3 regions of the Mesorhizobium sp. M8A.F.Ca.ET.165.01.1.1 genome follow, and region 3 is predicted to be linked to each of the others. Evidence: predicted binding sites of a transcription regulator. Region 3 holds the regulator's gene; each other region holds the start of a gene.
What was found. The regulator PhoB, encoded in region 3, activates phosphate uptake and scavenging genes when phosphate is short. The targets are predictions, from matches to a motif close to TGTCATNNANCTGTCAT.

Region 1: a site for PhoB is predicted at 3,060-3,076, ahead of EN808_RS20510 (acid phosphatase). Genes of this name have one in related genera too.
Region 2: a site for PhoB is predicted at 5,518-5,534, ahead of ppk2 (polyphosphate kinase 2). Genes of this name have one in related genera too.

What each region holds. Positions count from the first base shown of each region.
Region 1 is NZ_SRTH01000007.1:187,103-197,068, reverse strand. Features, by position in the region: gene EN808_RS20525 (XRE family transcriptional regulator) at 1-514, shown strand, start outside; gene EN808_RS20520 (SDR family oxidoreductase) at 849-1,553, shown strand; partial or broken gene EN808_RS20515 (cytochrome-c peroxidase) at 1,759-3,020, opposite strand; gene EN808_RS20510 (acid phosphatase) at 3,203-4,738, shown strand; gene EN808_RS20505 (DUF922 domain-containing protein) at 4,789-5,388, opposite strand; gene EN808_RS20500 (hypothetical protein) at 5,490-5,978, shown strand; gene EN808_RS20495 (GIY-YIG nuclease family protein) at 6,165-6,452, shown strand; gene EN808_RS20490 (GNAT family N-acetyltransferase) at 6,726-7,184, shown strand; gene EN808_RS20485 (PLP-dependent aminotransferase family protein) at 7,346-8,515, shown strand; gene EN808_RS20480 (hypothetical protein) at 8,531-8,785, opposite strand; gene EN808_RS20475 (VOC family protein) at 8,941-9,369, shown strand; gene EN808_RS20470 (AraC family transcriptional regulator) at 9,605-9,966, shown strand, end outside.
Region 2 is NZ_SRTH01000002.1:475,996-485,961, forward strand. Features, by position in the region: gene EN808_RS06860 (MFS transporter) at 1-655, opposite strand, end outside; gene EN808_RS06865 (GntR family transcriptional regulator) at 771-1,436, shown strand; gene EN808_RS06870 (DUF982 domain-containing protein) at 1,538-1,798, shown strand; gene EN808_RS06875 (hypothetical protein) at 1,859-2,011, opposite strand; gene EN808_RS06880 (glycosyl transferase family 90) at 2,209-3,180, shown strand; gene EN808_RS06885 (glycosyl transferase family 90) at 3,318-4,289, shown strand; gene EN808_RS06890 (aldo/keto reductase) at 4,314-5,357, opposite strand; gene ppk2 (polyphosphate kinase 2) at 5,640-6,560, shown strand; gene EN808_RS06900 (dihydrofolate reductase family protein) at 6,632-7,279, opposite strand; gene EN808_RS06905 (glyoxalase superfamily protein) at 7,469-8,011, opposite strand; gene hemB (porphobilinogen synthase) at 8,274-9,305, opposite strand; gene EN808_RS06915 (DUF2066 domain-containing protein) at 9,419-9,966, opposite strand, start outside.
Region 3 is NZ_SRTH01000012.1:168,809-178,774, forward strand. Features, by position in the region: gene EN808_RS26455 (PAS domain-containing protein) at 1-579, shown strand, start outside; gene pstS (phosphate ABC transporter substrate-binding protein PstS) at 1,111-2,166, shown strand; gene pstC (phosphate ABC transporter permease subunit PstC) at 2,233-3,216, shown strand; gene pstA (phosphate ABC transporter permease PstA) at 3,220-4,071, shown strand; gene pstB (phosphate ABC transporter ATP-binding protein PstB) at 4,068-4,871, shown strand; gene phoU (phosphate signaling complex protein PhoU) at 4,897-5,604, shown strand; gene phoB (phosphate regulon transcriptional regulator PhoB) at 5,623-6,312, shown strand; gene EN808_RS26490 (ROK family protein) at 6,578-7,822, opposite strand; gene xylF (D-xylose ABC transporter substrate-binding protein) at 8,087-9,127, shown strand; gene EN808_RS26500 (sugar ABC transporter permease) at 9,269-9,966, shown strand, end outside.

The DNA of each region.
Region 1 (9,966 bases), on a different contig from region 3:
GCTGTCCAAGGTCGAGAACGACCAGATGTCGCTGAGCTACGACAAGCTGTTGCAGATCTGCGAGGGGCTCGGCATCCATGTAACGGAACTGCTCAGCGGCGACCGCAAGCAACCGGCGGCGCGCACCCGCCGGTCGGTAACCTCGCAATCCAACACGCTGCGCCAGCTGACCCGCAACTACGACTACCGGTATCTGGCCACCGACCTTGTGCGCAAGCGCATGGTGCCGATCCACGCCTATGCGCGCGCCCGCACGCCGGAGGAATTCGGCCCGCTGACCAGGCATGCTGGGGAGGAATTCCTGATCGTGCTCAAGGGCGAGATCGAACTGCACACCGACCAGTACGCGCCGGTGCGGCTGAAGGCGGGCGAGAGCGTCTACATCGATTCCACCATGGGCCATGCCTACCTGTCGGTGGGCGAGGGCGACGCCGAGATGCTGTGCGTTTGCTCCGGCGACGAACCCGATATGGAAGGCACGCTGCTCTCCGTGCTGGAGACGGTGGAAGGGTAGGGGGCAATTGGCCGCGTCAGTTGCAATTGGCTGATGTCGGCGCTGCCCCTCACCTGCCTGCCGGAATCCTCTCCCCGTAAAGTGACGGGGAGAGGGGGGCTGTGGCGGATGATTTCGCCAATCCCCAACGTCGCAAGTAAGGGCGCCGGCGTTGCGACCGGCTTCTTTCCCCCCGTCACTATACGGGGAGAAATGCCCGGCAGGGCAATGAGGGCAGCGCCACCCGCCCAAGTTTTTTGCAGATCGATTCAGTCTTTCTGGTTCGAACTGCCTGGCGAAACCGGCTATAGGACCGCTGAAACCGCGACTCCCGCCAACCCAAAAAGGAAAATCCATGAGCTCAGAAAAGACAGCCGTCATCGTTGCCGGCGGCAGCGGCATGGGGGCGGCGGCGGCCAAGCGCCTGGCGGCGGAGGGATTCAAGGTCGCCATCCTGTCCTCGTCGGGCAAGGGCGAGGCGCTGGCCAAGGAGCTTGGCGGCATCGGTGTCACCGGCTCCAACCAGTCGAACGAGGATCTGCAGCGCCTCGCCGACCTGACGCTGGAGCGCTATGGCCGCATCGACGTGCTGGTCAACAGCGGCGGCCATGGGCCGCGCGCACCGATCCTGGAGATCACGGACGAGCAGTGGCACACCGGCATGGACGTCTACCTGATGAACGTCATCCGGCCGGTGCGCATCGTGGCGCCGCAGATGATCAAGCAGAAGGGCGGCGCCATCATCAACATCTCGACCGCCTGGGTGGCCGAGCCGAACGCGATGTTCCCGACCTCGGCCGTGTTCCGCGCCGGCCTTGCCGCCTACACCAAGATTTTTTCCAACACCTATGCATCGGACAATGTGCGCATGAACAATGTGCTGCCCGGCTGGATCGACAGCCTGCCAGCGACCGAAGAGCGCCGCGACAACGTGCCGATGCAACGCTACGGCACATCGGAGGAGATCGCCGCGACCATCGCTTTCCTGGCGTCGGAAGGGGCGGGCTATATTACGGGGCAGAGTATCCGCGTGGATGGGGGCGTTATCCGGGCGCTGTGACATATTAAGGGGCGTCGCGTTCCTTCGCGCCCCCCTCTGTCCTGCCGGACATCTCCCCACAAGGGGGGAGATTGCAGTGTTGGCGCCCCGCGCCTTTTTGGAACGTTGAAACAATGGGCGAGAGCCGCAATCAAAGCTGATCTCCCCCCTCGTGGGGGAGATGTCCGGCAGGACAGAGGGGGGCGCTGTCCCGCCGCGTCTCAGGTTATTTCGCTGCCACCTGGTCTGCATCCGTCAGCGTCTGCAGGAACGCGACAATATCGTCTATCTCGGCATCCGTCAGCGCCGGCTTGCCGCCAGGTCTCCTGCCGTCGAAGGGCGGGTCCTGATTCAGGTTCGGCCAGTAAGCCTTTGGTAAATCATCATATTTATCGATCGTGCCGTCGGTGTTTGTCGGATACCAGCGGCCAGGGTCGGTATCGCGGCTGGCGTAGAAGGCGACGGCGTCGCGCAGCGTATGGAACTCGCCATTGTGGAAGAAGCTCTTGCGCAGCGCGACGTTCGCAGCGTCGGCGTCTTGAACAGGCCGCAATAGTCGGTGCGGCCGCGAAAATCGGTGCGCAGCGGGCCGCACAGGCCGAGATCGGCATAGGCCGGGTCGGCGTTGGCCGGGATTGCCGGGTTGCGCGGCACGGCGATGGCGATCAGGCCGAAATCGGTGAATTGCGGCGGCTCGCCGTCATTGGCGGGTTCGCTGAGATGGCAACTGGCGCAATTGCCCTTTCTCTCGTCCTCGAACAGAGCGCGGCCATGCAGTTCCCGCGCCGACAGTGTCGCCTTGCCGGCGAGGAAGGCATCATAGCGGCTGGAATAGGGATAGAAATCGGCGGCGCTCTGCTCGAACGTGCCGAGCGCCTCGGCGGCGGCGCCGAAGGCGTCGCCCGGGCGGTCGAAGACGTCCTGCCCGAACACCGCCTTGAACTTGTCGGCATAGGCCGACTTGCGCAAGGCGGCGGTGACCGCCCCGGCACCCTTGTTGGCCATCTCGAAGGGCGAGAGCAGGGGGATTTTCGCCTGGTCCTTGCCGTGGTCGGCGCGGCCGTCCCAGGTCAAGCCGCCGGTCGGACCGTTGTCGACGCTTTCGTCGCCCTCGTCCTCGGAATCATGGAAATGCTCGGTGAAGGCGGGCGCGGCCTGGAGATAACGCAGCGACGGCACCGCGCGCTGGCCCGGCAGGTCGAGGTTCGGTCCGCCCATCTCGACCGGCGCCGCCGAGGCCGGCCCGAAAGCATGGCTAGGATCATGACAGGACGAGCAGGCCTGCTTGCCCGAGGCCGAGAGCGAGGGGTCGAAGAACATTTTTCGCCCCAAGGCGGTCAGCGCCTTGGCGCGCGCGAAGGCTTCGGCGCGCGACAGTGGGCCGGGATGGAAGCCATCCGGCCCCGCCGAATTCGCGGGCGCGGCAAGGCCAAAGGTCGAGATCGCGGCAATGGCGATCGCCCGAATTTTCCATCGTCTTCTGGTCATGGGGCATGGTCCGCTTTGGCCCGGCAATAAGAACGCAGTGCAACGGATTGATGACCGGCTCCAGTGCTCACGAAACCGTGTTCGCCGTGGCGGCGGCTGTCACAAAGGTGACAAGGCAGCCACGTTAGCTGCCCTATGGTTCCCGCACCCCTCTAGCCACGGTCAAGCCACGAGGTCTTCCCATGACGAGGCTCAAGCTCCTCACTTCCTTCGGCCTGGCCGGTTCGGCCCTGATTCCCCTGGCGGCCGCCCATGCCGCCCCTCCCGGCTTCGACAAGATCGACACCGTGGTCGTCATCTATGCCGAAAACCGCAGCTTCGATAATCTCTATGGCGGCTTCCCCGGCGCCAATGGGCTGGCCAATGTCTCGGCCGACCAGGCGCGCCAGCTCGACCGCGACGGCAAGCCGCTTACAGAACTGCCGCCGGCATGGGGCGGACTGACCGGCAAGGGGGTGACGCCAGTGGTGACCGAGGCGCAATCGGCGCATCTCGCCAATGCCAGCTTCGCCATCGACGACCCCCAGGGCTTCAACGAGAAGACCTCCGTCGTCACGCGCGACCTCTGGCACCGCTTCTACCAGGAGCAGATGCAGATCAATGGCGGGAAGAACGACAAATTCGTCGCCTGGGCCGATTCCGGCGGCCTCGTCATGGGCCACTATGACGGCTCGAGCCTGCCGATGTGGCAGGTGGCGAAGAAATACGTGCTGGCCGACAATTTCTTCCAGGGCGCCTTCGGCGGCTCCTTCCTCAACCATTTCCAGCTCGCCTGCGCCTGTACGCCGGTCTATCCGCATGCCGACACCAGCCCGGTGAAGGCGCAAATCGCTGTCGTCGAGGCCGACGGCACGACCTTGAAGGTCGCCGACAATTCGCCGGCCTCGGCCCTTGGCGGCGTGCCGAAATTCGTCAATGACGGCGCCATCACGCACGATTTCCATGCCGTCAACACCATGCAGCCGCCCTATCAGCCGAGCGCCAACAAACCGGCCGAGGGTGGCGACAAGGCGCTGGCCGACCCGGCCGCGCCGACCACGCTGCCGCCGCAGCACGACATCACCATCGGCGATCTCCTGTCGCTGAAGGGCGTCGACTGGGCCTGGTATAGCGGCGCCTGGCAGGCAACGCTGGACGGCAAGAACGCCACGCCGGTGCCGAACTTCCAGTACCACCACCAGCCCTTCAACTATTTCGCCGCTTACGCGCCCGGCACCGCCGCGCGCACCGAGCATCTGCGGGATGGCGGCCTGGATGGCGCGGAGTTCATCAAGGCGATCGACGACGGCAAGCTGCCGTCGGTGAGTTTCTACAAGCCGCAAGGCAATCTCAATGAGCATGGCGGCTATGCCGACGTGGCGAGCGGCGACCAGCATCTGGCCGACGTCGTCGCGCATCTGGAGAAGAGCCAGCAATGGGGCCACATGCTGGTGGTCGTCACCTATGACGAGAATGGCGGCTTCTGGGATCACGTCGCGCCGCCCAAGGCCGACCGCTGGGGCCCGGGCAACCGCATCCCGGCCTTCATCGTCTCGCCCTATGCGAGGATGGGCACGGTAGACCACACCCAGTACGACACGACGTCGATCCTGCGCTTCATCACCGCGCGCTACGACCTGCCGGTGCTGACCGGCATCGTCGCCCGCGACAAGGCGCTGGCCGCCAATGGCGAGCCGCCGATGGGGGATCTGAGCGCGGCGCTGGATCTGAGCCGGTAGGGCAGGCGGATCACGAATTTGCCGCCGCGCCGCAACGCGCGGTGGCCTTCTCAGCCGCCATTCACCAGGGCAAGAATGAGCTTTTGCAGATTGCCGCCCTGGCCGAGTTCGACGCGGTCGAAATCGCGGCTTGCCTGGCGCTGTGCCTGCGAGAGCGCGGCCAGGCGTCTGGTCATCTCGGCCCGGATCTTGCTGCATTTGGGGTCATCCGCGACGGTCAGGCCGACTGTCACCGCCTCGATCTTGCGCACCATGTCGACAATGGTCGCGCCATGCACCTTTTCGTGGGCGCTGACCCCGGCGAGGAAAACCTCCCAGTTCTTCTGGATGGCGGACGGCAGCGGCGAGGAGGGGCTGGGCAAGGTGTAGGTGATGATGAGCCTGGGCTTGGCCGAGACCAGCACGCAGGCTCCGGCACGCGGCTGATAATCCCTGGTCCAGGTCAGCTTGAAATTGGTGTGGGCGATGGCGCGGCCGACGCCGACATTCGGCCCGTTCTCGCCGATCGACCGGTAGAGCTCCGGTCCGGACTGGCCTGAAATGGCATAGGTCTCGACCTTCTCGACCGGCTTCCATTCGGCATGGGCGGCGAGCGGCAAGGCCACCAGGGCGGCGGTCAGAAGACACAGGCGAACACAGGCTCTCGACACCGCTCTCTCCAAGGCGCGCGGCCTTGCCGGACGGCAATGCCATTCAACGGCTTTTCCTATATGCTGCCGGCGGGTGCTGCAAATGCCCGGAGGGGGAAGTCATGAGAAGATATTTCGTTGCCGCTGGCGCCTTGGCGGCATTGCTCGGCGTGCAGCCGGTTCTTGCCGCGTCCTGCGGCTGGAGCGCCAAGATGGAGGAAGACGAGGGCGGCAGCGTGCTGACGGCCTCCGTCTGCGGCGGGCCGAAAGGCGATGCGCATCTGATGCTGGCCTGTTTCGACAATCCGGTGCTGAGCTACGATCTGGGCGACAGCGGCCAGCAACTGGAACCGGGCATCAGCGGCGAGTTCGACTTCAAGGCCGATGGCAAGACGGTGACCAAGACGCTGCAGCTGGAGGCCATGTACAATTATTTCGTGGTCGATCTGGCGAAAGCCGACCCGCTGCTCGACCTGCTGCGCTCGAAGGGGGATGTGTCGGTCAGCGCTGAGAAATATGGCGATATCAGCTTTCCCCTGAAGGGGTCGAGCGCGGCCATCGGCAAGGTGCTGGCGCAGTGCGGCAAGGCCAAGCCTGCCGATGGGGATTGATTGGTGATACTGTGCGGCGGCTGTGGCAGCTACAATTGGGCTGAGCATCCGTACCGTCGTCATCCTAGGGCGGAGCAAGGAGCGAAGCGACGCAGCGCAGACCCTAGGATCCATGCCGTGACGTTCGCCGAGGAACACAGCGGAACCAGGATGTTCTCCCGACGCGTTACCCGATAGCCTTAACTTATGACCGGCTATGTCTACATGACCGCGAGCCAGAAGGGTGGCACCATCTATATCGGCGTCACGAACGATCTCGGTCGCCGCATGCCCGAGCACAAGTCCGGCAAAGGCTCGTATTTCACAAGTCGATATGGTGTGCAGCGACTGGTCTGGTATGAAGAATATTTCGACATCACCGATGCCATTCAGCGCGAGAAATCGCTAAAACGCTGGTCGCGACAATGGAAGATCGAACTGATCGAAAAAGCAAATCCGGAATGGTTCGAGTTGTTCCGCGGCACTGGGTGGTAGCGTTGTGTCCTGCCCCGCTTTGGTCGTTGCAGGCGTCCCGGCATGGATCCTAGGGTCTCCGCGACGGAGCTGCGCTCCTGCTTCGCCCTAGGATGACGAAGATGGGATAGCTTAGGCTAACCTTCGAAGGTGCCTCACCATCCTAACATCTGATGTCAGCCTGCCACTAGCCCATTGTCGTGAGAAGCATGTTGCCAAGCCGGAACATCCCCACGAAGGGGGAAGGGGAGCCGAACCTTGCCCTGGTGAACTGCCGGCCGTATCTCATCCGCCATGACCAACATCCAATTCCGCAAGGCGCAAGCCTCCGACCTGCCGGCCATCGTCGCCATGCTCGCCGATGATCCGCTGGGAGCGAGCCGCGAAGATGCCTCGTTGCCGCTGGCGCAAGGCTATGTCGATGCCTTCAACGCCATCGACGCCGACCCAAACCAGCTGCTTGCGGTGGCCGTCGACGGCGCGGCGGTGATCGGTACCTTGCAGATCACCTTCCTTGCCGGGCTCTCGCGCAAGGGCGCGTGGCGCGGGCAGATCGAGGCGGTTCGCGTTGCCGGCGGCAGGCGCTCCGGCGGCATCGGCAAGAAGATGTTCGAATGGGCGATCGGGCAATGCCGGGCGCGAAGCTGCGGCCTTGTCCAGCTCACGACCGACAAGGGCCGGGCGCATGCGCACCGCTTCTATGAAGGGCTCGGCTTCACCGCCAGCCATATTGGTTACAAGAAGAGCCTTTAGACACGGACGCCGACGGCGACTGGCGTATAGCGGAAGCCTTTCAGGCACTATTCAAATCGGCTGACAAAGCGGATATAGGTCAGTCAGGTTGACCTATTGTAAATACGTCCGGGAGGCGTGTCTTGACCCTTTTGAACCTGTTGGCTTCGCGCTCGTCGCGCATGAAGGCGTCGGAAATCCGCGAGCTGCTGAAACTGCTCGACCAGCCCGACATCATCTCCTTCGCCGGCGGCATTCCCGATCCCTCGCTGTTTCCGGCCGATGCCATCCGCGATGCCTATGCCGATGTGCTGGGCGGGGCGGAAGCCGGGGCGGCGCTGCAGTATCAGGTCTCGGAAGGCTATCTGCCGCTGCGGAAGTGGCTCGCCGGACAGATGGGCAAGCTCGGCATCGCGTGCGACGAGGCCAACATCTTCATCACCTCCGGCTCGCAGCAGGCCCTGGATTATCTCGGCAAGCTGTTCTTGTCGCCGGGCGATACGGCGCTGGTGACATGGCCGACCTATCTCGGTGCGCTGCAGGCCTTCAACGCCTATGAGCCACGCTACGACCGGCTGCGCCCCGAAGGCGGCAACATGACGCCGGCGGCCTATCGCGCCGCTGCCGCCGCCAATGGCGGGCGTGTGAAGTTCGCCTATCTGGTGCCCGACTTCGCCAATCCGACCGGCAACACGCTGGACCGAAAGCAGCGCGAGGCCGTGCTCGACCTTGCCGGCGAGCTCGACATCGCCGTCATCGAGGACGCCGCCTACCGGGCGCTGCGTTATGACGGCGAAGGCGTGCCGCCGATCCTGGCACTTGACTGCGCGCGCTCCGGCGGCATCGACAAGGCACGCACGCTCTATTGCGGCTCGTTCTCGAAGATCCTGTCGCCGGGCATGCGCGTCGGCTGGGTCTGCGCGCCGCGCCACGTGATCGAGAAGCTGGTGCTGATGAAGCAGGCCTCCGACCTGCACAGCCCGTCGGTCAACCAGATGGTCATGCACCGCGTCGCTGAATCCGTGTTCGACGGCCAGGTGGACAAGCTGATCGGCGCCTATCGCGAGCGCCGCGACGGGCTGCTCGGCGCGCTGGAAGCCAACATGCCGGAGGGCGTGACCTGGAGCCGCCCGGAAGGCGGCATGTTCGTCTGGGTGACGCTGCCGGAAGGCGCCGACGCCACCGAACTCCTTGCGCGGTCGGTGAAGGAGGCGCGGGTCGCCTTCGTGCCCGGCAATGCCTTTTACGCCGACGGCACCGGGCGCAACACGCTGCGGCTGTCCTTCACGCTGGCCAATCGCCGCGCCGTGACCGAGGGCATTCCACGGCTGGCGGCGCTGCTCAAGAGCTAGGCCCGCGCCCGGCGCCTACGCCGGCACGTTCACCAGATATTTGAGCTTCGCAAGCCTGGCGCGGGCGAGCTTGCGGATCGGCTTTTGGAAACCCTCTACGCCGGTCTCGACGACGAAGACCAACGTCTTGAAGTCCAGCATGAACTCATCGATGGCCCGCGTCGTCTGTTCGGACCTATCCTTGAACCGGCGCAGCAATGCGTTCGCTTCCTCGATGCCGTCGGCATCGGCGCTGTCGATCAGCGCTTCAAGCTTCTGAAAACAATCCAATCGCAAGTCCTCCCGCCGCGCCCCCAAACTCGCCGTCAGCCGAATGGTTCCATCGCGCCCGAAGATTTGTCGCAGGTTGTCAGCAGATGCACGTGCCGCGCGTTGACGCCCTGCCGCCCGGACCTAAATTCGAGACCTTGCGAGGAGGAGCTTTCATGGAAACCCAGGAATTGCATCGCGGCCGGCTCATCGACCACCTCCAGCTCGTGGTGCGGGATCTCCCCGCCAGCCGGCGCTTCTACGAAGCGGTCTTCCAGGTGCTCGGTGTCCCGATCGGCGGCACCGGCGAGGATTATTTCTGGGCCGACGAATTGTTCATCTCCAGCGCCGACAGCCGGGCCGCACAGGGAAAGCTGACCGGCCGTCTTCACCTGGCCTTCCAGGCCAGGGATCACGCCATGGTCGATGCCTTCCACAAAGCCGGGCTGGCGGCCGGCGGCACGGACAATGGCGCGCCGGGCGAGCGGCCCTATCATCCCGGCTACTATGCCGCCTTCGTGCTCGACCCCGACGGCAACAACATCGAGGCCGTCCACCACGGCCCGGCCAACCGCAGTGCGGCTTCCGTGAAGATCACATTCTAGGTAAGGGCACTCGGCCGGCCACAGCGCCGAGCGATGCGGGTGATTCCGCGCCGCATTTTTCCGGGTATTTGGAAATTCGAGCCCCGCGCTGGCGAATCCGCTCGGATTCTTGACCTGTGCCGCACTGAAATTGTCCTGCAGGGCATGGATAGCGCCGCCTCTGGACAGGAGGCAAATCGGTCCCATAGGGTGCGGCTTCAGGGAGGACGCGTGCGCGGGAAAGGCCGGTTGCTCGTTGAAAAAGAATGTCTTCTCGTCGGTCGATCTGCCGCCGCATCTCGACGACCGCGCGCGCTTCGCGCTCTGGCAGGACATCCACGTCGCGGAGATATGGTCGGTCGAATACGCCATCTCCGCGAACGTGCCTTTCCAGGCGGATATCGAAGCCACCGCCATCGGGCCGCTGGTGCTCGGGCGGATGGCCGGAACGATCAGGCATGCCAGCCGCAAGACACGCAACATCGCCGATGACGGCCGCGACGGCTATCTGCTGCTGGTCAACGATGGCGACACCAGGCTGAGCGGCGTGCAGACCGGCCGCGACTACAGCATCGGCAGGGGCGAAGGCGCGCTGGTCTCGGCTTCGGAAGCGCTGGA
Region 2 (9,966 bases), on a different contig from region 3:
GAGACCAGCCGCTTTTCGGCTTTGCCGCCGGCGCGGCCTCGGCCGGCCTTGGGCGCGGGCTCTCCTTGATGAGGAACGTCGTCGCCAGGAAGGCGAGGAAGATCACGCCGCCCGACAACAGGAAGGTGGCGCGAATGCCGATTACCGGCGGCAGCACGCCGCCGAGCAGCGGGCCGACCAGCGAGCCCGCCGTGATACCCGCCGACAGGACGCCAAGCGCCCAGCCGGAGCGCTCCTTCGGCGTCTGCATGGCCACCAATATGGTTGAACCCGAGGAATAGCCGCCGGCGAAGCCGATCAGCAGGCGCAGCAGAACCAATTGCCAGACCGTCTCGACCATGCCCGTCAGCGACATGCAGATCGCCATGCCGAAGGAGGCGCGGACCAGCATCACCTTGCGGCCGTAGCGGTCGCCCAGGCGTCCCCACAGCGGCGCGACCATTGCCGCGGCGAAGAAGGTGGCCCCATAGGCGATGCCGGACCACTGCACGATGGCCGCATGACCCTGTGCGCCGAGCTGTTCGACATAGAGTGGCAGGAACGGCAAGAGCAGGGTCATGGCGATGAGCGTGCTGAACGAGCCCGCGAAACAGACGGCAAGATTGCGCCGCCAGTGAATGTTGTAGCCGCTCTGCCGCGTGTCTTCCTGTGTCATGTCCTGCCTGCCCGGTGTCGGCGCTTGTTGCGGATACCATTTTGGGATACCAATCTGGTATCCGTCATGAACTTCAAGCCCGCCGCTGTCAATGCGGCTTCGGAAAGGACGCGCGATGTCGCAGATGCAGAATGTCGAACGGCAGCTTCGCGAGATGATCCTGGCTCTCGAGGTCGGGCCGGGAGAGCGGCTGACCGAACGCTGGATCGAAGGCCGTTTCGGCGCCTCGCGCACGCCGGTCAGGGCGGCACTTCTGCGGCTGGAGACCGAGGGCCTGGTCGGCAGGGACGGGCGCGGCTGGACGGTCTCGCCCATCAACCTGGCCGAGCTCGAGCAGATCGCGGTCTATCGCGAGGCGGTCGAGGTCGCCGCGCTGCGGCTGACGTGCGGGCAAGCCGACAAGAGCGCGATCGATGTCATCGAGGCGATGCTCGATTCCTGCGACGAAAATACCAAGCGCGAGGAATGGCATCGTGTCGGCATGGATTTTCACATCGAGCTGGCGCGGCTCTCCGGCAACGAATTCCTGTTCCGGGCGGTTCGTGACGCCATGACGCGGCTGTCGCGCGCCCGCTGGCTGGAAGTGCGTGACGAAACGGCCCTTGGCCGTGCCTGGCTCGAACATCGCGCCATCCTTGCCGCGACACGCCTTGGCCAGGCCGATGAAGCCACGCGGCTGCTGTCGGCCCACATCGTCGGCAGCCGTAACCGGTTGGTGACGTCGCTTGCCAACGACCGACGTGGCCTTCGCGCCAGGGGATTTGCCGTCGTCGCCGCCTAGTGCGGTCGATGCAGGGCAGCATTCGCCGGAAAACAGGCCGCATCTGACGCGAAGCGCACTTTCGGCCTCGCTTCAAGCAAGCCGATGGCGTAAGAGCGGCAATGGAAAACAATCGGTTTGAAACACCCGTGACCGTCAAGTCCGTCACGGCGGGAAGCACTCAGCTCTTGCGTTCGGCAAGGGAAGCTTCCGATTACCTGCTCAACAGCTGGCCCGGCAAGCGCAGCGCCAAGCATCGTGCGGCGCTGCAGGCCTGCCACGACGCACTCGCCGGCGACAAGCCGGCGATGAATGCCCGACGCGCTTTCATCGCCGCGGCGCGGGAGGTGGATGTTTTCATCAGTGACAAGGCGCCAGCCTGACATAGGCTGATACCGACAATTCGGATTGAGGCACGGCCCGCATTCGCGGGCCGCATGCCGTTACTCCTCGGTTTCGGTCTCGGTCTCGGTCTCGGTCTCGGGCTTCGAACGTTCGCGGGCGGCAACCTTGGCCGCCAGCTTTTCAGCCTTCTTGGCCGCTTTCTGGCGGTCACGCTCCTTGCGTTCCTGATCGTAGTTGGGTGCTCGCGCCATATCGGCTCCTTTTATCACTGCCTTGCGGCCCTGAACCTGCCTAGGAGCATTAGCCGTCAAACACAACAGCTGAAGCGACAATGCTGGATGCTTGCTGGAAGAGATGCGGGGGCTTGCCAGATGGGCGCCACAATGATGTAGGAAATGCGGGGCGCCAATGAATTGAGAGCTGCCTGTTTGTTTTGATCAAGTGACCGATGGCCACAATTTCGCGGACCGCCGCAAGAGTTTTCTATTATGCGAGAAACGTCGTGCGCGATGTCGCTCCGCAAACGCTGTTTCGCGCAAGGCTGGCCGGCCGGCTCGAAAGGGCGAGGCTTTCCGGTGAGGCGGCACGCCGCAGGCTGAATTACTACAACAAGCTGCAGGATTGTTTCGCGCCAAGCGCCAATGCCAAGCGCATCAGCAAGCTGCCGTTCACGCCGACCATGTACTATTACGACCTGAAGGAATTCGCCCGCTATTTCGATCCGGATTTGTTCATCGACCTCGAATTCGGCGACGTCAGGAACGTGCCTAGGGTGCCCGCTATCGTCAAGGATCGGCCAATCTGCGATGACGACCGGAACGCCGTCATCATGAAGCTCGACAAGTTTCGTCACTTCCAGATGCCGGCTGACGCTATTGCGTTCGCCGACAAGCTGCCGACCGTGGTCTGGCGCGGCGATCTCAACAACCCGATCAGGACAAGATTCCTCAAGGCAGTGCGCGACCTGCCGTTCTGCGATGCCGGCTCGCACAAGCCGAACGCGCCGGCCGAATACGCCAAGCCTTTTCTCAGCATCAGCCAGCACCAGCGCTACCGCTACATCGTCTCGCTCGAAGGCAATGATGTAGCGACCAACCTCAAATGGATCATGAACTCGAAGTCACTTTGCCTGATGCCACCGCCGACTTATGAGACATGGTTCGCGGAGCGGCAGCTCGAAGCCAATGTGCACTATGTGCCGCTCGAGGCGGATTTCTCGAACCTTGCGGACCATGTGGCCTATTTCGAGCGGAATCCGGCCAAGGCGGAGCGCATCATCGCCGCCGCGAATGCCTATTGCCGGACATTCGACGACGAGCGGACCGAACAGGCGATCTCTCTGCTGGTGCTCTACAAATACTTCGTGCTCTCGGGCCAGATCAAACCTGATGCCGAGGTGTGGCGCTACATAACGGGCTAGTTGCCGGGCACCTCGTCTCGGCCGGCTGCCACGTGTTCGGGCAGCGCTGGATTGCGTGGCCCAATCATGCGATCATGCCGAGGGAACCGTCCCGGCCGTCATTTGTTTAATCGCGTTTATCTCTGATCAAAAGAACGATGGCCACCATAAAACGAACGACCGCAAAGGTCTTTTACTACGCGCGAAACGTGATCCGCGATATCGCACCCCAGGCGATCTTCCGACGACGGTTGGCGGGCCGCCTGGAACAGGCCAGGCTCTCGGATGAGGCCGTGCGCCGACGGCTGAATCACTACAACAAGCTGCAGGACGCTTTTACGCCAAGCGCGGATGCCGTGCGTATCGACCAGCTGCCTTTTGAACCGAGCATGTACTATTACGACTTGAAGGAATTTGCCCGCTATTTCGATCCGTCACTGCTCATCGACCTGAAGTTCGGCGACGTAAAAGGCGTGCCCGAGCTGCCGACGCTCGTCAAGGACCGGCCGATCCGCGCCGACAACGGCAACGCCGTCGTCATGAAGTTCAATAAGTTCCGCCATTTTCACATGCCCACCGACGCCGTCGTCTTCACCGACAAACGCCCGGCTGTGGTCTGGCGCGGCGACCTCAACAATCCGATCCGGACACGGTTCCTGGATGTCGCGCGCGACTTGCCGTTCTGCGACGTCGGTTCGCACAAGCGCAATGCACCGGCTGCGTACAGCAAGCCCTTCCTCAGCATCAGCCAGCACCTGCGCTATCGCTACATCGTCTCGTTGGAGGGCAATGACGTGGCGACCAACCTCAAATGGATCATGAACTCCAACTCGCTCTGTCTGATGCCGCCGCCGACCTACGAGACATGGTTTGGCGAGAGCCAGCTCGAGGCTGGAGTCCACTATGCGCCGCTCGACCCGGACTTCTCCAATCTCCGTGAAAAGGTAGATTATTTCGAACGGCATCCGGCCGCGGCGGAGCGCATCATCGCCACGGCCAATGCCTACTGCCGCAAATTTTCCAATGAACGGGACGAGCAGGCGATCTCCCTGCTCGTCCTCTACAAATATTTCGTGCTCGGCGGCCAGATCGAACCCGATCCCGAACTCTGGCGGTTCATCGAGAGCTAGCCCTCGCTCTCGACCTGACGCTGATCAGATATCGCTGCGGTCGAGAACCAGATCGGCGGGGCCGAAGCGATCCTTCGCTGTCAGTTGCTGATGCCAGTAGGGGTAGAGCAGGGGCGGCCGGCTTACGGCGTCGAGACGCTGGCGTTCCTCGGTGCCTAGCACCAGGGCGGCGGCCGCGAGATTGTCCTTCAGCTGGACGTCATTGCGGGCGCCGATCACCAGCGAGGAGACGGCAGGGCGGCCGAGCAGCCAGGCGAGCGCCACCTGTGCCGCCGAAACACCACGATCCCTGCCGATCTCGACCAGCACATCGACGATCCGCCACAGCCGGTCCTCGTCGCGGATCGGCGGCTCGGACCAGCCGGCGAGCTGGCGGGCGGTCGGGCTGTCGCGGCGGTATTTACCCGACAGCAGGCCGCCGGCGAGCGGGCTCCAGACCAGCACGCCCAGCCCCTGGTCGACCGAGATCGGCAGCAGTTCGTACTCGGCCTCGCGCGCTTCCAGCGTATAGTGGATCTGCTGGGTGACGAAGCGTTGCTGGTGGCGGCTGTCGCTGATGGAAAGCGCCTTCATCACCTGCCAGCCCGAATAGTTGGAGCAGCCGATGTAGCGCACCTTGCCCTGGCTGACCAAAGTGTCGAGCGCGGCAACGGTTTCCTCGAGCGGGGTGAGGCCGTCCCACTGGTGGACGAAATAGATGTCGATGACATCGGTCTTCAATCGCTTCAGGCTTCTCTCGCATTCACGGATCAGATGATGGCGCGACAGGCCCTCGTCGTTCGGGCCCTTGCCGATCCGCATCCGGGCCTTGGACGCGATCAGCACGTCGTTCTTGCGCTTGCCGCCGAGCGCTTCGCCTATGATCTCTTCCGACAGGCCGTTCGAATAGACATTCGCGGTGTCGATGAGGTTGATGCCGGCGTCGATGCACATGTCGATCATCCGCTTTGCTTCGGCGAGATCGCTGTTGCCGACCGCGGCGAAAGGCCCGGCGCCGCCGAAGGTCATTGTGCCAAGCGTCAGTGTCGAAACCTTCAGGCCGGAACGGCCAAGGGTGCGGTATTCCATGTCAGATCCTCACGATTTTGTTGAAGAGGCGTGCCGCCAAGGGGCAGGCCTGGAACGCGACCGGGGATTTGTAGGACAATTCGGTCGGCTTGTCGCCATGCGATGACGCCGATCGATCATGCGTCGCGAAATTTGCACCGGCGGCAAATCGCGCCCGGGCTGCAATAAAACCGTCACCGCCGGCCTATATTGAAGTCGGCTCAGGTGTTTCCATTCCCGGCCGCTGGCAGCAATTTGGGGACGCCCCAGGGAACCGACAGGCTTGCAAGCGGAGCAGTTGATATGACCGAGCTAAGACAGAATTCCCCTGCCAAGGACTGGCTTGAAGCTGAACTCGCCGACACGCTCGACGAAGATTATGAACTCGAATTGTCGGAACCGGCGCTGTCGATGGAGATCGCCAAGATCTACAAGAACTCGCATCCGCCTTCGATCGATCGCATGCAGTATTTTCGCGACTTGATCACCCTTCAGTCCGAATTGATCAAGCTGCAGTCCTGGGTCGCCTATCACAAGAAGAAACTGGTGGTGATTTTCGAGGGCCGCGATTCCGCCGGCAAGGGTGGCGTCATCAAGCGTATCACCCAGCGGCTCAATCCGCGTATCTGTCGCGTCGTGGCGCTTCCGGCGCCGACCGAACGCGAGAAGTCGCAATGGTATTTCCAGCGCTATGTCCCGCATTTGCCCGCAGGCGGCGAGATCGTGCTGTTCGACCGCTCCTGGTATAACCGCTCCGGCGTCGAGCGGGTGATGGGCTTCGCCAGCCCCGATCAGGTCGAGGAGTTTTTCCACGACGTGCCGGAGTTCGAGCGCATGCTGGTGCGCTCCGGCGTCACCGTGGTCAAATACTGGTTCTCGATCACCGATGAGGAACAGCAGATGCGCTTCCTGATGCGCATCCACGATCCGATGAAGCAGTGGAAACTGTCGCCGATGGACCTACAGTCGCGGGTGCGCTGGGAGCAGTACACCAAGGCCAAGGAAGAAACCTTCGCCCGCACCAACATTCCCGAAGCGCCCTGGTACATCGTCGAGGGCAACGACAAGAAGCGGGCACGCCTGAACTGCATCGACCATCTGCTCAAGCAGCTGCCATATGAAGAGGTGCCGCACGAGGAGATCACGCTGCCGGAGCGCGTTTTCAACCCGGAATACGAACGCCAGGTCCTGCCGCGCGAGCTTTACGTGCCGGAGAAATATTGAGTGACCCTTCCTTCTCCCCGTCACTATACGGGGAGAAGGTGCCGGCAGGCGGATGAGGGGCGGCGCCGAGCTTAAGCCCGATTGATAACCACGTGCGTGGCCAGCGCCGTCGCCACCTGTTCGGTGCACGCGTAGCCAAGCTTGGGCATGTCAAGGCCGGCAAAAAGGTTCTCGCCCCGGCCAAGCAGCACAGGCGAAATCGCCAGGTGCATCTCGTCGATCAGCCTCTCCTGGAGATACTGGCGGATCGTATCGACGCCGCCGCCGACCCGCACGTCCTTGCCGCCAGCCGCCGATCTCGCCTGCTCGAGCGCCGAATGGATGCCGTCGGTGACGAAGTGAAAGGTGGTGCCGCCTTCCATTGTGATCGATCCCCGCCTGTGGTGCGTCAGCACGAAAACCGGCACATGGTAGGGCGGGTTGTCGCCCCACCAGCCCTTCCACTTGTCGTCAGGCCATTCTCCGCGGATCGGCCCGAACATGTTGCGACCCAGGATCCAGGCGCCGACATTCTCGAAGCTGCGCGCCGCGAACGCCTCGTTGGTATCGGTGGTGCCGCCATCTTGTCCGAGCACCATCTTGCGGAAGGTGCGGGTGTCGACAAACCACTTGTGCAAGGATCCTCCGCCGATGCCGAGCGGATTTTGCAGATCCTGATCAGGACCGGCGCCATAGCCGTCGAGCGAGAGGGTAAACGCGTTGACACGAAGTTTTGACATGAAGACCTCCTCGATAACCAGTTGTAATTTGCAAGTGGTTTTCTTTTAGCAAACTGATTGCGAATTGCAAGCGGTATTTTCGGATCGAAAGTATGTATCCGGACCTTTGCCGCCAGGCGATGTCGGGACTGTTTTTAGCGGTCGGCCCGGACGGCCAGTGACGGCCGCCCAGGCCGCCGCGATATCAGCTCATTCGCCCGTCAGTTCCATGAAGCGGATGTGGTTGCTGAACGGGTCGATGACCTCCACCGTCAGCCGGCCGTCTTCATGCTCCAGGCCGGGATTCATGTAGCGGTACTCCTTGCCGGCAAGCTCTTTGTGGAAGTCGCGGATGCCTGTCATATAAACGACCATGTTGCCGCCAGGCGTCGCGTCGCCCGCATGTTCGGACAGGTGCAGTGCAAGGTTGCCACGCGAGACTTGGGTATAGAGAGGGGAACTTTCCCCATAGCGGTGCTCCCAGTCCACGGTGAAGCCGAGGAAGCCTAGGTAGAATTCGTGCGCCTTGGCGACGTCGAAGATGCGAACGATCGGCGCGGTTCGCTCGAAGACGATCTTGTCTTGGCCGGCAGGCGGCGCTTCGATCTTCGCCGACAGAATATTCCAGCTCGCCAGTCCAAACTGGCGCGCGACGATCTCCAGGGCGTCACTGTGGCTGATCGTCAGGTCGCGGGCGGCAAGCGCCTCCCGCATGGCTTTCGCCATGGTCTTGGCATCGCGATAGGCAAGCATGTCCGTTTCCTCGGGTCACGGCGAAGCCTTCGTCAGTGCCCGCATTGCCGACGCCTTCGCCCGACGGTGAAACGGGTCAGGGAGCATCCTCTGAAGGCGTTCGCCATACCTCTTTGTCCGAGGTGCGGGCTGCCGGCCGCCTCCGGCCGTGCGACTATCATAGCCGCGGCTGCCGGTTTTTGTCAGCGGGAATTCGAAGGAACCGCCGACCGATCGAAAGAGTGGTGACACCTACTGAAAGGCATTGCCCGGGAAGTCGGGGCTAGCCCTTCAGCATCACAGCCACTTCGGGCGCGAAATAGGTCAGGATGCCATCGCAGCCGGCACGCTTGAAGGCGAGCAGCGATTCCAGCATCGCCTTCTCGCCATCGATCCAGCCATTTGCACCCGCCGCCTTGATCATCGAATATTCGCCCGACACCTGGTAGGCGAAGGTCGGCATCTGGAATTCGTCCTTCAGCCGGCGGATGATGTCGAGATAGGGCAGGCCGGGCTTGACCATCAGCATGTCGGCGCCCTCCGCGATGTCCTGTTCGGCCTCGCGCACCGCCTCGTCCGAATTCGCGTGGTCGATATAGTAGGTCTTCTTGTCGCCCTTGAGCAGGCCGGCGGTGCCGACCGCCTCGCGATAGGGGCCGTAGAAGGCCGAGGCGAATTTGGTGGCGTAGGACATGATCGCCACGTCCTGAAAACCGTTGGCGTCGAGCGCGTCGCGGATGGCGCCGATACGGCCGTCCATCATGTCCGAAGGCGCGATGATGTCGGCACCGGCCGCCGCCTGGATGACGGCAGCCGCCGCGACCTGTTCCACGGTTTCGTCATTGACGATGATGCCGTCGCGCAGGATGCCGTCATGGCCATGGCTGGTGAACGGGTCGAGCGCGGCATCGGTGATGATGCCGATCTCGGGCACCGCGTCCTTTATCGCGCGGGTGGCGCGGTTGATGATGTTTTCCGGGTCGAGGATGTGCGAGCCTGTCTGGTCGCGCAGGCCGAGATCGACATTGGGGAAAGTGGCTAGTGCCGGAATGCCGAGCTTGGCAGCGCGTTCGGCTTCCTTGACGGCAAGGTCGACCGAAAGGCGGAAAACGCCGGGCATGGCGGCGATCGGTTCGCGGACATTTCTGCCCTCGACGACGAAGATCGGCCAGATCAGGTCGTCGACCGAAAGCCGGTTCTCCTGCACGAGCCTGCGCGACCAGTCGGCCTTGCGCATGCGGCGCAGGCGGCGGCTGCCGGTGACGTCGTCGACGCTGCGCGCGCCGGCAGGTTTTGCTGGGGTGAATTTGTTCATGGCCAAAACTCCGGATCGACGGCTTTTACCACGAGCCCCTGGTGCTGACCAATGCGACACGTTTGTGCCAGGGGTCAAAGCTGCCACAGCGCTGTCCCACCACGCCTATTGGGTCAGGGCTGCCCATTACCCGAAAGGATCTGCGCCGCGCCTCCGATGGCGACACGGAACGCCTCGTCGAAGCTGACCCCACGCACCTGCCAACGATAGGTCTTGCCGTGATCGGCCAGCCGCCAATCGGCGATCCAGCCGAATTCCTTGTCGCTCCATACGATGCTGCCGGCGAGCGCTCTGGCGCCACCGGCCTGTTTGGCCAGCCGATCGAGCCTTGCCATGCCGGCCGCGCGCAACGCTTCTTCGCTCAGGTCCCCAAGCTGCGCGGCCTTCGGAAAGACGACATGCATCAGTGTTGGACCGGTGGCATTGACGAAGGATTCGCGCATCGTCTCGCCACGCTTTTCCTCGGCCGTCAGTGCGAAATGCTGAGCGCCCTGTTCGGTCGTGAGAAAGACGGTGAGCGTCGGCCGCTCGCCAAGCCAGGGTTTGCTGCCGAGCGACGCCAGCACCTTGTCGATCACATCAGGCTTGTAGAGGCAGGTGAGGTCATGCGGCCGGTCATGCGTGCCTTGCTCGTCATGGATCGGAATGCCTTCCAGCCGGT
Region 3 (9,966 bases):
GAGACGCTGGTCGCGACCATCCAGCGCCATCGCCACACCACCAGCGGCCACGCCGTTCAGCCGCCAGCGGGCGAGGTGCTCGAGGTTGCCCTGCGGTCGTCTCTGGCGGTAGCCGAGCAGCGCGCGCAGCTGCAGCCGCCACCGGTTCGTCCCAGGCCGCCTGCCACGGTCGGCGGGCACAGGCTGGATATCCTCGTGGCCGAGGACAATGAGGTGAACCAGATGGTCTTCACCCAGATCCTCGGCGAGACCGGATATGGTTTCGAGATCGTCGGCAATGGCCGCAAGGCGCTCGACGCTTTCCGCACGCTCAACCCGTGCATGATCCTGATGGATGTCTCGATGCCGGAGATGAGCGGTCTCGAAGCGACGGCCGCGATCCGCCTGCTGGAGCAGGAAACCGGCACGCATGTGCCGATCGTCGGCGTCACCGCGCATGCGCTCAAGGGCGACCGCGAACGCTGCCTGGAGGCGGGCATGGACGACTATCTGCCCAAGCCGATCAGCCCCAGGGCCCTGCTCGAGAAGGTCGAGCGCTGGGTTGGCGCCGGCCGTCAGGTCCACCGCAACGCGGGATAGCACCCCCGTCGCCCGGATTTCAGGATCCGGCGAGGCAAATCAAGGGAATCAGCAGGGGATTTGCCGCTACCCCTGCGTGCAGTGACTATGGTGCGATCGCGCCATATCAAAGGCTGCCTCCAGCCGGAACAATAGCAAAATCGAATTCCGCTCTTCTCGGTTACGGGCGGGAGCAGCGACCGCCTGCAAGAAACAGCGTCACCTACCCCAACGGACCTGTTTTTGGCGATGGCCCGGCCATGACACGCTCTGGCTGCGAGCAACGCGCTCCCGTCCGGATTTTATTCACGTGGGAAAGCTCGGTCGAATCCTGGGTGATTCCAGCCGCCGGACGGCTCAAGCCCCTGATTCCGGCGGTAAACCCGGACCGGGCCGCGAGCGCCGGGCATCAGCGCCTTTCCCGGTGCGGGCGACGCGTTACCGGGCTGACACGAAACTGTCATGCGACTGTTATAATCGAAGGCTATTGGCCTCAGCGGGCGCCGGAGGAAATGGCGCCGAGAGACCATCTTCCGAACAGGAGCAGGCCACATGAGACATTTCATCCGCTCGGCGGCCGTTGCGATTGCAATGGCTGCGGCGTCCACCCTCACCCTTTCCGCAGCAATGGCAGCTGACCTTTCCGGCGCCGGCTCGACCTTCATCTATCCGGTGTTCGCCAAATGGGCCGACACCTACAAGAAGGACACCGGCATCGGCCTCAACTATCAGTCGATCGGCTCGGGCGGCGGCATCAAGCAGGTCATCGCCAAGACCGTGACCTTCGGCGCCACCGACAAGCCGATGTCCGACGCCGATCTGGAAAAGAACGGCCTCGTGCAGTTCCCGATGGTGATGGGCGGCATCGTGCCGATCGTCAACCTCACGGGCATCAAGCCGGGCGAACTCGTCCTCGACGGCAAGACGCTGGCCCAGATCTATCTCGGCGCCATCACCACCTGGGATGACGCCGCGATCAGGGCGCTGAACCCCTCGCTCACCCTGCCGTCGACCGCGATCGCCGTCGTGCATCGTTCGGACGGCTCGGGCACCACCTTCAACTTCACCGACTACCTCGTGAAGCTCTCGCCCGACTGGAAGGACAAGGTTGGTTCGGACACGGCTGTCGAATGGCCGACCGGCGTCGGCGCCAAGGGCAGCGAAGGCGTTGCCAACACCGTCAAGCAGACCGACGGCGGCATCGGCTACGTCGAATATGCCTATGCCAAGCAGAACAAGCTGTCCTACTCCAAGATGCTGAATGCAGCCGGCAAGGTCGTCGAGCCGTCGCTCGAGTCCTTCGGCGCCGCCGCTTCGAATGCCGACTTCAAGACTGCCAAGAACTTCAACGTCATCATCACCAACGAGCCCGGCGACGCCACCTGGCCGATCGCCGCCTCGACCTGGGTGCTGATCCACAAGGCTCCGGACGATGCCGCCGCCACCGGCGAAGCGCTGAAGTTCTTTGCCTGGGCCTACAAGGACGGCAAGGAAACCGCCAAGGCGCTCGACTACGTGTCGATCCCCGACAGCGTCGTCGACCTGATCAAGGCTTCGTGGAAGGCCGACATCCAGGCCGGCGGCAAGCCGGTCTACGCTGGCGAGTAACATCACCCGAAGGAGCGCCGCTTTACGCGGCGCTCCTTTTTCTCAACACAAAGAGCCGAGCTTGACATGAGTGCTGTCCAGGAAGCCTTGCCAGCCATCAAGGGCTCGCGCGATGCCATCGTCAGACGTTTCGCGCTGACGGACACGATCTTCCATGCGGCGACCCGTGCCGCCGCGATCCTGGTTCTGGTCCTGCTTGGCGGCGTCGCCATCTCGTTGTTTGCCGGTTCCTGGCAAGCGCTCTCAACCTTCGGCTTCTCCTTTCTGACCACGGAAAGCTGGAACCCGGTGACCGAGAAATTCGGTGCGCTGGCGCCCATCTACGGCACCATCATCACATCCGCCATCGCCATCCTGATTGCCGTGCCGCTCGGCATTGGCATCGCGATCTTTCTCACCGAACTTTGCCCGCGCGCATTGCGGCGCCCGATTGGTATGGCGGTCGAACTGCTCGCCGGCATCCCCTCGATCATCTACGGGATCTGGGGCCTGTTCGTGCTGGCACCGTTCCTGCAGACGACGGTGCAACCCTTTATCATCTGGCTGTTCCATGGTGTTCCCGGGCTCAACAATCTGTTTGCCGGCCCGCCCTATGGTATCGGCCTGCTCACCTCGGCGATGATCCTCGCCATCATGATCCTGCCTTTCATCACCTCGATCACCAAGGACGTGTTCGACACGGTGCCGTCGGTGCTGAAAGAGTCGGCCTACGGCATCGGTTGCACGACCTGGGAAGTGACGCGGCGCGTGGTCATTCCCTATACCCGGATCGGTATCATGGGCGGCGTCATGCTCGCCCTTGGCCGTGCGCTCGGCGAAACGATGGCCGTCACTTTCGTCATCGGCAACGCGCACCGCATCTCGACTTCGCTGTTCGCGCCCGCCACGACGATCTCGGCGACCATCGCCAACGAATTCACCGAAGCCGTTGGCGATCTCTACACCTCCTCGCTGGTGGCGCTCGGCCTGATCCTGTTCGTCATCACCTTCCTCATCCTTGCCATCGCACGCTACATGCTGATGCGCATCGACGCCCATACGGGAGCCTGACCGATGTCCACAGCCGCATCGCTTCACCAAAGCCGCAAGCGCAGGAATGGCGTGATGATGACGCTGTGCGTCGTCGCCGCCGGCATTGGCCTCGCCTGGCTGGCGCTTATCCTCGGCGCGCTGCTCTACAAGGGCCTGTCCGGCGTCTCGCTGGCCGTGTTCACCGAAATGACGCCTCCGCCCGGCGACGCCGGCGGCCTGCTCAATGCCATCTACGGCAGCGTGGTGATGACGATCATCGCCGTGATCGTCGGCACGCCGATCGGCGTGCTCGCCGGTACCTACATGGCCGAATACGGCCGCTTCTCCAAGCTCACCACCATCGTGCGCTTCATCAACGATATCCTGTTGTCGGCGCCATCGATCATCATCGGCCTGTTCGTCTACGAGCTGATGGTGCGGCCGATGGGACATTTCTCCGCCATTGCCGGCGCCGTTGCGCTGGCCATCCTGGTCATTCCGGTCGTGGTGCGCACCACCGAGGACATGCTCAACCTGGTGCCGAACGCGCTGCGTGAAGCCGGCACCGCGATCGGCGCGCCGCGCTGGGTGGTCATCAAATCTGTCGCTTACCGCGCCGCGCTCTCCGGCATCGTCACCGGCATATTGCTCGCCATCGCCCGCATCTCCGGCGAGACGGCGCCGCTGCTCTTCACCGCGCTCAACAACCAGTTCTGGTCGAGCAATCTCAACGCGCCGATGGCCAGCCTGCCTGTCACCATCTTCCAGTTCGCTCTCAGCCCCTATGAGGAATGGCAGCAACTGGCATGGACCGGCGCACTCATAATCACCCTGACGGTTCTCGGCCTGAGCATTTTCGCCCGCAGCCTTACCGGACGCAGAGAGGACAGATGAAACCGATGTTGTCCACCGAGTTGAACACGCCCGAAGTGGCCGTGGATAAGGCCAAGATCGAGGTCAAGAACCTCAACTTCTACTACGGCCAGTCGAAGGCGTTGAAGGATATCAGCCTGTCGCTGCCCGAGCGCAGCGTCACCGCCTTCATCGGCCCGTCGGGCTGCGGGAAGTCGACGCTGCTGCGCGTCTTCAACCGCATCTACGAGCTCTACCCGAAGCAGAGCGCCGACGGCCAGGTGCTGCTCGACGGCCAGAACATCCTCGACCGCTCGCAGGATCTCAATCTCCTGCGCACCAAGATCGGCATGGTGTTCCAGAAGCCGACGCCGTTCCCGATGTCGATCTACGAGAACATCGCTTTCGGCGTCCGTCTCTACGAGAAGATCAGCAAGTCCGAGATGGACGGCCGTGTCGAACAGGCGCTGAAGCGCGCGGCATTGTGGACCGAGGTCAAGGACAAGCTCAACGCCAGCGGCCTCAGCCTGTCGGGCGGCCAGCAGCAGCGTCTTTGCATCGCCCGCACCGTGGCGGTGAAGCCGGAAGTCATCCTGCTCGACGAACCAGCCTCGGCGCTCGATCCGCTGTCGACCGCCAAGATCGAGGAACTGATCGACGAGCTGCAGGCCGACTATACGATCGTCATCGTCACCCACAACATGCAGCAGGCGGCGCGCGTGTCGCGCCAGACGGCGTTCATGTATCTGGGCGAACTGGTCGAATTCGACAAGACCGAGAAGATCTTCACGTCGCCTCGCGAGAAGCGCACGCAGGACTACATCACCGGCCGCTTCGGCTGATATCACGCATACGAGGACCAGGATCATGGCCGAACACACAGTCGCAGCCTTCGATGAGGATCTCGGACAGATCAGCAGGCTGATCAGCGACATGGGCGATCTCGCCGGCACGATGGTCGGCGGCGCCACCAAGGCTCTGCTGAATTCCGACAACGCGCTGGCACAGCGCGTCGTCTCCGACGACGCCATCATGGATGCGCGCCAGCGCGAACTCGACGACCGCGCCATCACCCTGATCGCCAAGCGCCAGCCGATGGCCGACGATCTGCGTCATGTCGTCGGCTCGATCCGCATGGCGGGCGACCTCGAGCGCATCGGCGACCTTGCCAAGAACATCGCCAAGCGTGTCGGTTCCGTCGGTCTCACCGCGACGCCGCGCGACCTGTCGCACTCGATCGACTCCATGGCGCAGCTGGTGCTGATCCAGGTGCAGGGCGTGGTCGAGGAATATGCGGCCGGCGATGCCGCCGCCCTCGCCAAGCTCAGGAATGACGACGAACGCATCGACGTCAAATACACCTCGGTGTTCCGCGAACTGCTGACCTACATGATGGAGGATCCGCGCAACATCACGGCTTGCACGCATCTCTTGTTCTGCGCCAAGAATCTCGAGCGCATCGGCGACCATGTGACCAACATCGCCGAGAATGCGTATTATGTGCTGACCGGAACGCAACTGCCCGCCAATCGTCCGAAGCAGGACGAGACGGCGATGTCGGCGCCGGCGGCTTGACGATAGGATGATCTGCCAATGATCGCGCCACGCATCATGGTGGTGGAGGACGAGGAGCCGCTCGGCGTGCTCCTCCGCTACAATCTGGAATCGGAAGGCTACCAGGTCGAGGTGGTGACGCGCGGCGACGAAGCCGAGATCCGCCTCCAGGAGAATGTGCCCGACCTCCTGGTGCTCGACTGGATGGTGCCGGCTGTTTCCGGCATCGAACTCTGTCGGCGCCTGCGAATGCGGCCCGAGACCGAGAGGTTGCCGATCATCATGCTCACGGCGCGCGGTGAGGAGAGCGACCGCGTGCGTGGCCTTTCGACCGGCGCCGACGACTATCTGGTCAAGCCGTTCTCGACGCCGGAATTCATGGCCCGGGTCAAGGCGCTGCTGCGTCGCGCCAAGCCGGAAGTGCTGTCCAGCGTGCTCAAGGTCGGCGACATCGTGCTCGACCGTGAATCGCACCGGGTCTATCGCAAGAAGAGCGAAATCCGGCTCGGACCGACCGAGTTCCGGCTGCTCGAATTCATGATGCGCCATCCCGGCCGGGTGTTCTCGCGCAGCCAGTTGCTCGACAATGTCTGGGGCGAGACGATCTATATCGACGAGCGCACGGTGGACGTGCATGTCGGTCGCCTGCGCAAGGCGGTCAACAATGGCCGCATGCCCGACGTCATCCGCACCATCCGCGGCGCGGGCTACGCGATCAGGGAAGACTAGGTCGAGGGCGGCTACGCCCCTGACTTCGTCATCCACGAGCGGAGCAAGGAGCGAAGCGACGCGGCGCAGACCCGAGGATCCATGCCGGGACCTCGACGCGTCGCCGCAGTGCAGAATTCTGCGCCGTTGCACTCTACGATCGAGGTCACGGCATGGATCCCAGGGTCTCCGCGACGCCGCTTCGCGGCTGCTCCGCCCAGGGATGACGACCTTGAGGGCGCTCGGCCAACCTCCAGCATTGGTGGTGATTCACCGGAGCGTTCGCTCAGGCCACGCTCTTCCCAGCACTGCCTCTCGCCTGCACGCCCGGCGCGAAAATCTCCTGGTCGACGAAGGTCAAGGCGCGCATGGCGCAGCCTTCGCGAATCAGCGGCAGTTCGTTCGGCTCGGTGTCGAAGGAAATCGATTCCGAATGCTGGCCGCCGGCGGTCTGGGCGATGGCCTCGCGCAAGGCCGGCTCGATCAGATCGAAGGCGGCGGCACTGACACCGACCATGGCGACCGGCGCCGGGTCGATCAGCGCGAACAGGCTGCCCAGCCCATAGCCCAGCGCCTCGCCCGCCTTGCGATAGGCTTCGCGCTCCGGTCCGTCTTTCTCCCTTGCCGTCGCGGCGAGTGTCCGCATCTGCGCGTCGCTGACATCGGCGACCGGTTCGGCGTCCTCGCCAAGCTGCCTGGCATTACGCCAGATGGCATAGTTGCCGGCATAGGCCTCGACGCAGCCGCGCCGCCCGCAACGGCAGAGCGCGCCGCCCGGGCGATGGATCATGTGGCCGAATTCGCCGCCCGATGAATGGGTGCCGGTGAACAGTTCGCCCTTGAGCACCAGGCCCATGCCGATGCCGTGCGAGAGCAGGATGGCGATGAAGTCGTCGCGGTAGCGTTGAGGGTCGCGCCAGCGCAACGCCACCGCCATCATGTTGCAGTCGTTCTCCATGGTGGCGGGGATGCCGAATTCGGCTTCGAGTATGTCGGCGAAGGCAATGTCCGTCTGCGGCGTGATCGGCGACCACAGCATGGCACGCGCCTCGGTGTCGGTGATGCCCTGGATCGCCAGCGCGATGCGGGCAACACTGCGGACATCGAGATCGGGGTCCTCGATGCGGCGGCGCACTATTGCCGTGCATTCGCCGATCAGAGCCTCGCGCGACATGGTCAGCGTGTCCAGCCGGCGCTGTTCCTCGGCGACCACCTGGCCGGCATAATCGATGACGGCGACGGATAGGAAATTCAGCGACAGCACCACGGTCATCACAGCCGCGGCCTCGGGGTTGAGGCCGAGGCCAACCTGCGGCCGGCCGCGTTTGAGTGAGCCGGCCTCGTTCGGCTTGCCTTCGGTCAGGATACCTTCGCCGATCAGGTCGGCGGATATCGCCGATATGGTCGAGTGGCTGAGGCCAGTGGTGGCGGCGATCTCGGTGCGCGAGGGCTGACCATCCCGGCGCACGGCTGCAATCACCATTGCGCGGTTGCGCCGGCGCAGATCGTCGTGGCGGATTCCCACCGACATGCTTTCCCTCCCGGTTGCCGCGGTTCTTGATCCCCCTCGAATACCTCCGGCAACAGGGTCAAACACTGGCAGAAGCGGCCGGTGCTGTCATTTATTTATTGCGAGGCTCGAAAAAAAATTTCCGGCACCTCAAAATCCATCAGAATCGATGTTGACAGTGTTCCGGTGATGGACCAGTGTTTTTTCGAGGCTCGAAAAAATAGAGCCTTTGTGCCGGCCTTCGGGCCAGTTTGGTCGCGCCATACGCGGCGCAGGGAGGATATCATGAAGAGATTCACAGCCGCCATCCTGGCGGGTGTCGCCATGTCGCTGACACTGGTGTCGGTCGCGCAGGCGAAGGACAAGGTCATCGGCGTTTCCTGGTCCAACTTCCAGGAAGAGCGCTGGAAGACCGACGAGGCCGCCATGAAGAAGGCGATCGAGGCCGCGGGCGACAAGTACATTTCCGCCGATGCGCAGTCCAATCCCGGCAAGCAGCTGACCGATGTCGAGAGCCTGATTTCGCAGGGCGCCAATTCGCTGATCATCCTGGCGCAGGATGCCTCGGCCATCGGTCCGGCGGTGCAGAAAGCGCTCGACGAGGGCATTCCGGTCGTCGGCTATGACCGCCTGATCGAAAACAAGGACGTCTTCTACCTGACCTTCGACAACAAGGAAGTCGGCCGCATGCAGGCCCGCGAAGTGTTCAAGGTGAAGCCTGAAGGCAACTACGTCTTCATCAAGGGCTCGGGTGCCGACCCGAATGCCGACTTCCTGTTCTCGGGCTCGATGGAAGTGCTGAAGGAAGCCATCGACTCGGGCAAGATCAAGAATGTCGGCGAGGCCTATACGGACGGCTGGCTGCCCGCCAACGCCCAGAAGAACATGGAGCAGTTCCTCACCGCCAATGACAACAAGGTCGACGCGGTGGTCGCGGCCAATGACGGCACCGCCGGCGGCGTCGTCGCGGCGCTGACGGCGCAGGGGCTCGCCGGCACCGTGCCGGTCTCTGGCCAGGACGGCGACCACGCCGCGCTCAACCGCATCGCGCTCGGCACCCAGACCGTGTCGGTGTGGAAGGACGCCCGTGAACTCGGCAAGAACGCCGCCGAGATCGCCTCGCAGCTCGCCGACGGCAAGAAGATGACCGACATCGCCGGCGTGAAGGACTTCACGACGCCTGGCGGCAACACCGTCAAGTCGCTGTTCCTGACCCCGGTCGCCATCACCAAGGATAATCTCAACCTCGTCATCGACGCCGGCTGGATCAAGAAGGACGAAGTCTGCGCGGGCGTCGCCGCCGGCAGCGTTGCGGCCTGCAACTGAGTTTGACCGCTTGAAGAAATGAAGGCGCCGCGGCCCAAAGCCGCGGCGTTTTCTCAAAAAGATTTGTGTTTCCGCATCACGCGGATAGCTTCTAGGCTGGCTTCGGCATCCGCGTAGACGGCCAGCCGGTTGGAGGAAATCATGACCGATACGACGTCCAACCCGCAGGCCGATACCGCGCGCGCCTCGGAACTCGGCGGGGTCGCCCGGTTCCTGAAGGCGACCGAGATCGACACCCGCATGCTCGGCATGATCGGCGCCCTGCTGCTGATCTGGGTCGCGCTGCATGTGATTTCGAGCCTGCGTCTCGGCGTCAATCCGCTCGATTTCGACAGCCGCACGTTTCTCACGCCGCGCAATCTGTGGAACCTGTCGGTGCAGACGTCCGCGGTCGCCATCATGGCTTGTGGCATGGTGCTGGTCATCGTCATGCGCAACATCGACCTGTCCGTCGGTTCCGCCGAGGGCCTGATCGGCATGGTCATGGGTTTTGCGCAGGTGCATTTCCTGGTTCGGTTCGTGGGGCTTGAACTCGGCAACCCATGGATCTGGGTCCTGGCTCTGGTCATCGGCCTGGCGCTCGGCCTTTTGATCGGCGCCTTCCAGGGCTTCGTCATTGCCTATCTCGAAGTGCCGGCCTTCATCGTCACGCTGGGCGGCCTGCTGGTCTGGCGCGGCGCCGCCTGGTGGGTCACGTCAGGCCAGACGGTGGCACCGCTCGACGCCACCTTCCAGCTGATGGGCGGCGGCCCGGCCGGATCGATCGGCGCCACCTGGAGCTGGGTCGTGGGCATCGTCGCCTGCCTGGCCGTCGTGTTCGCGCTGTTCAACGGGCGCGT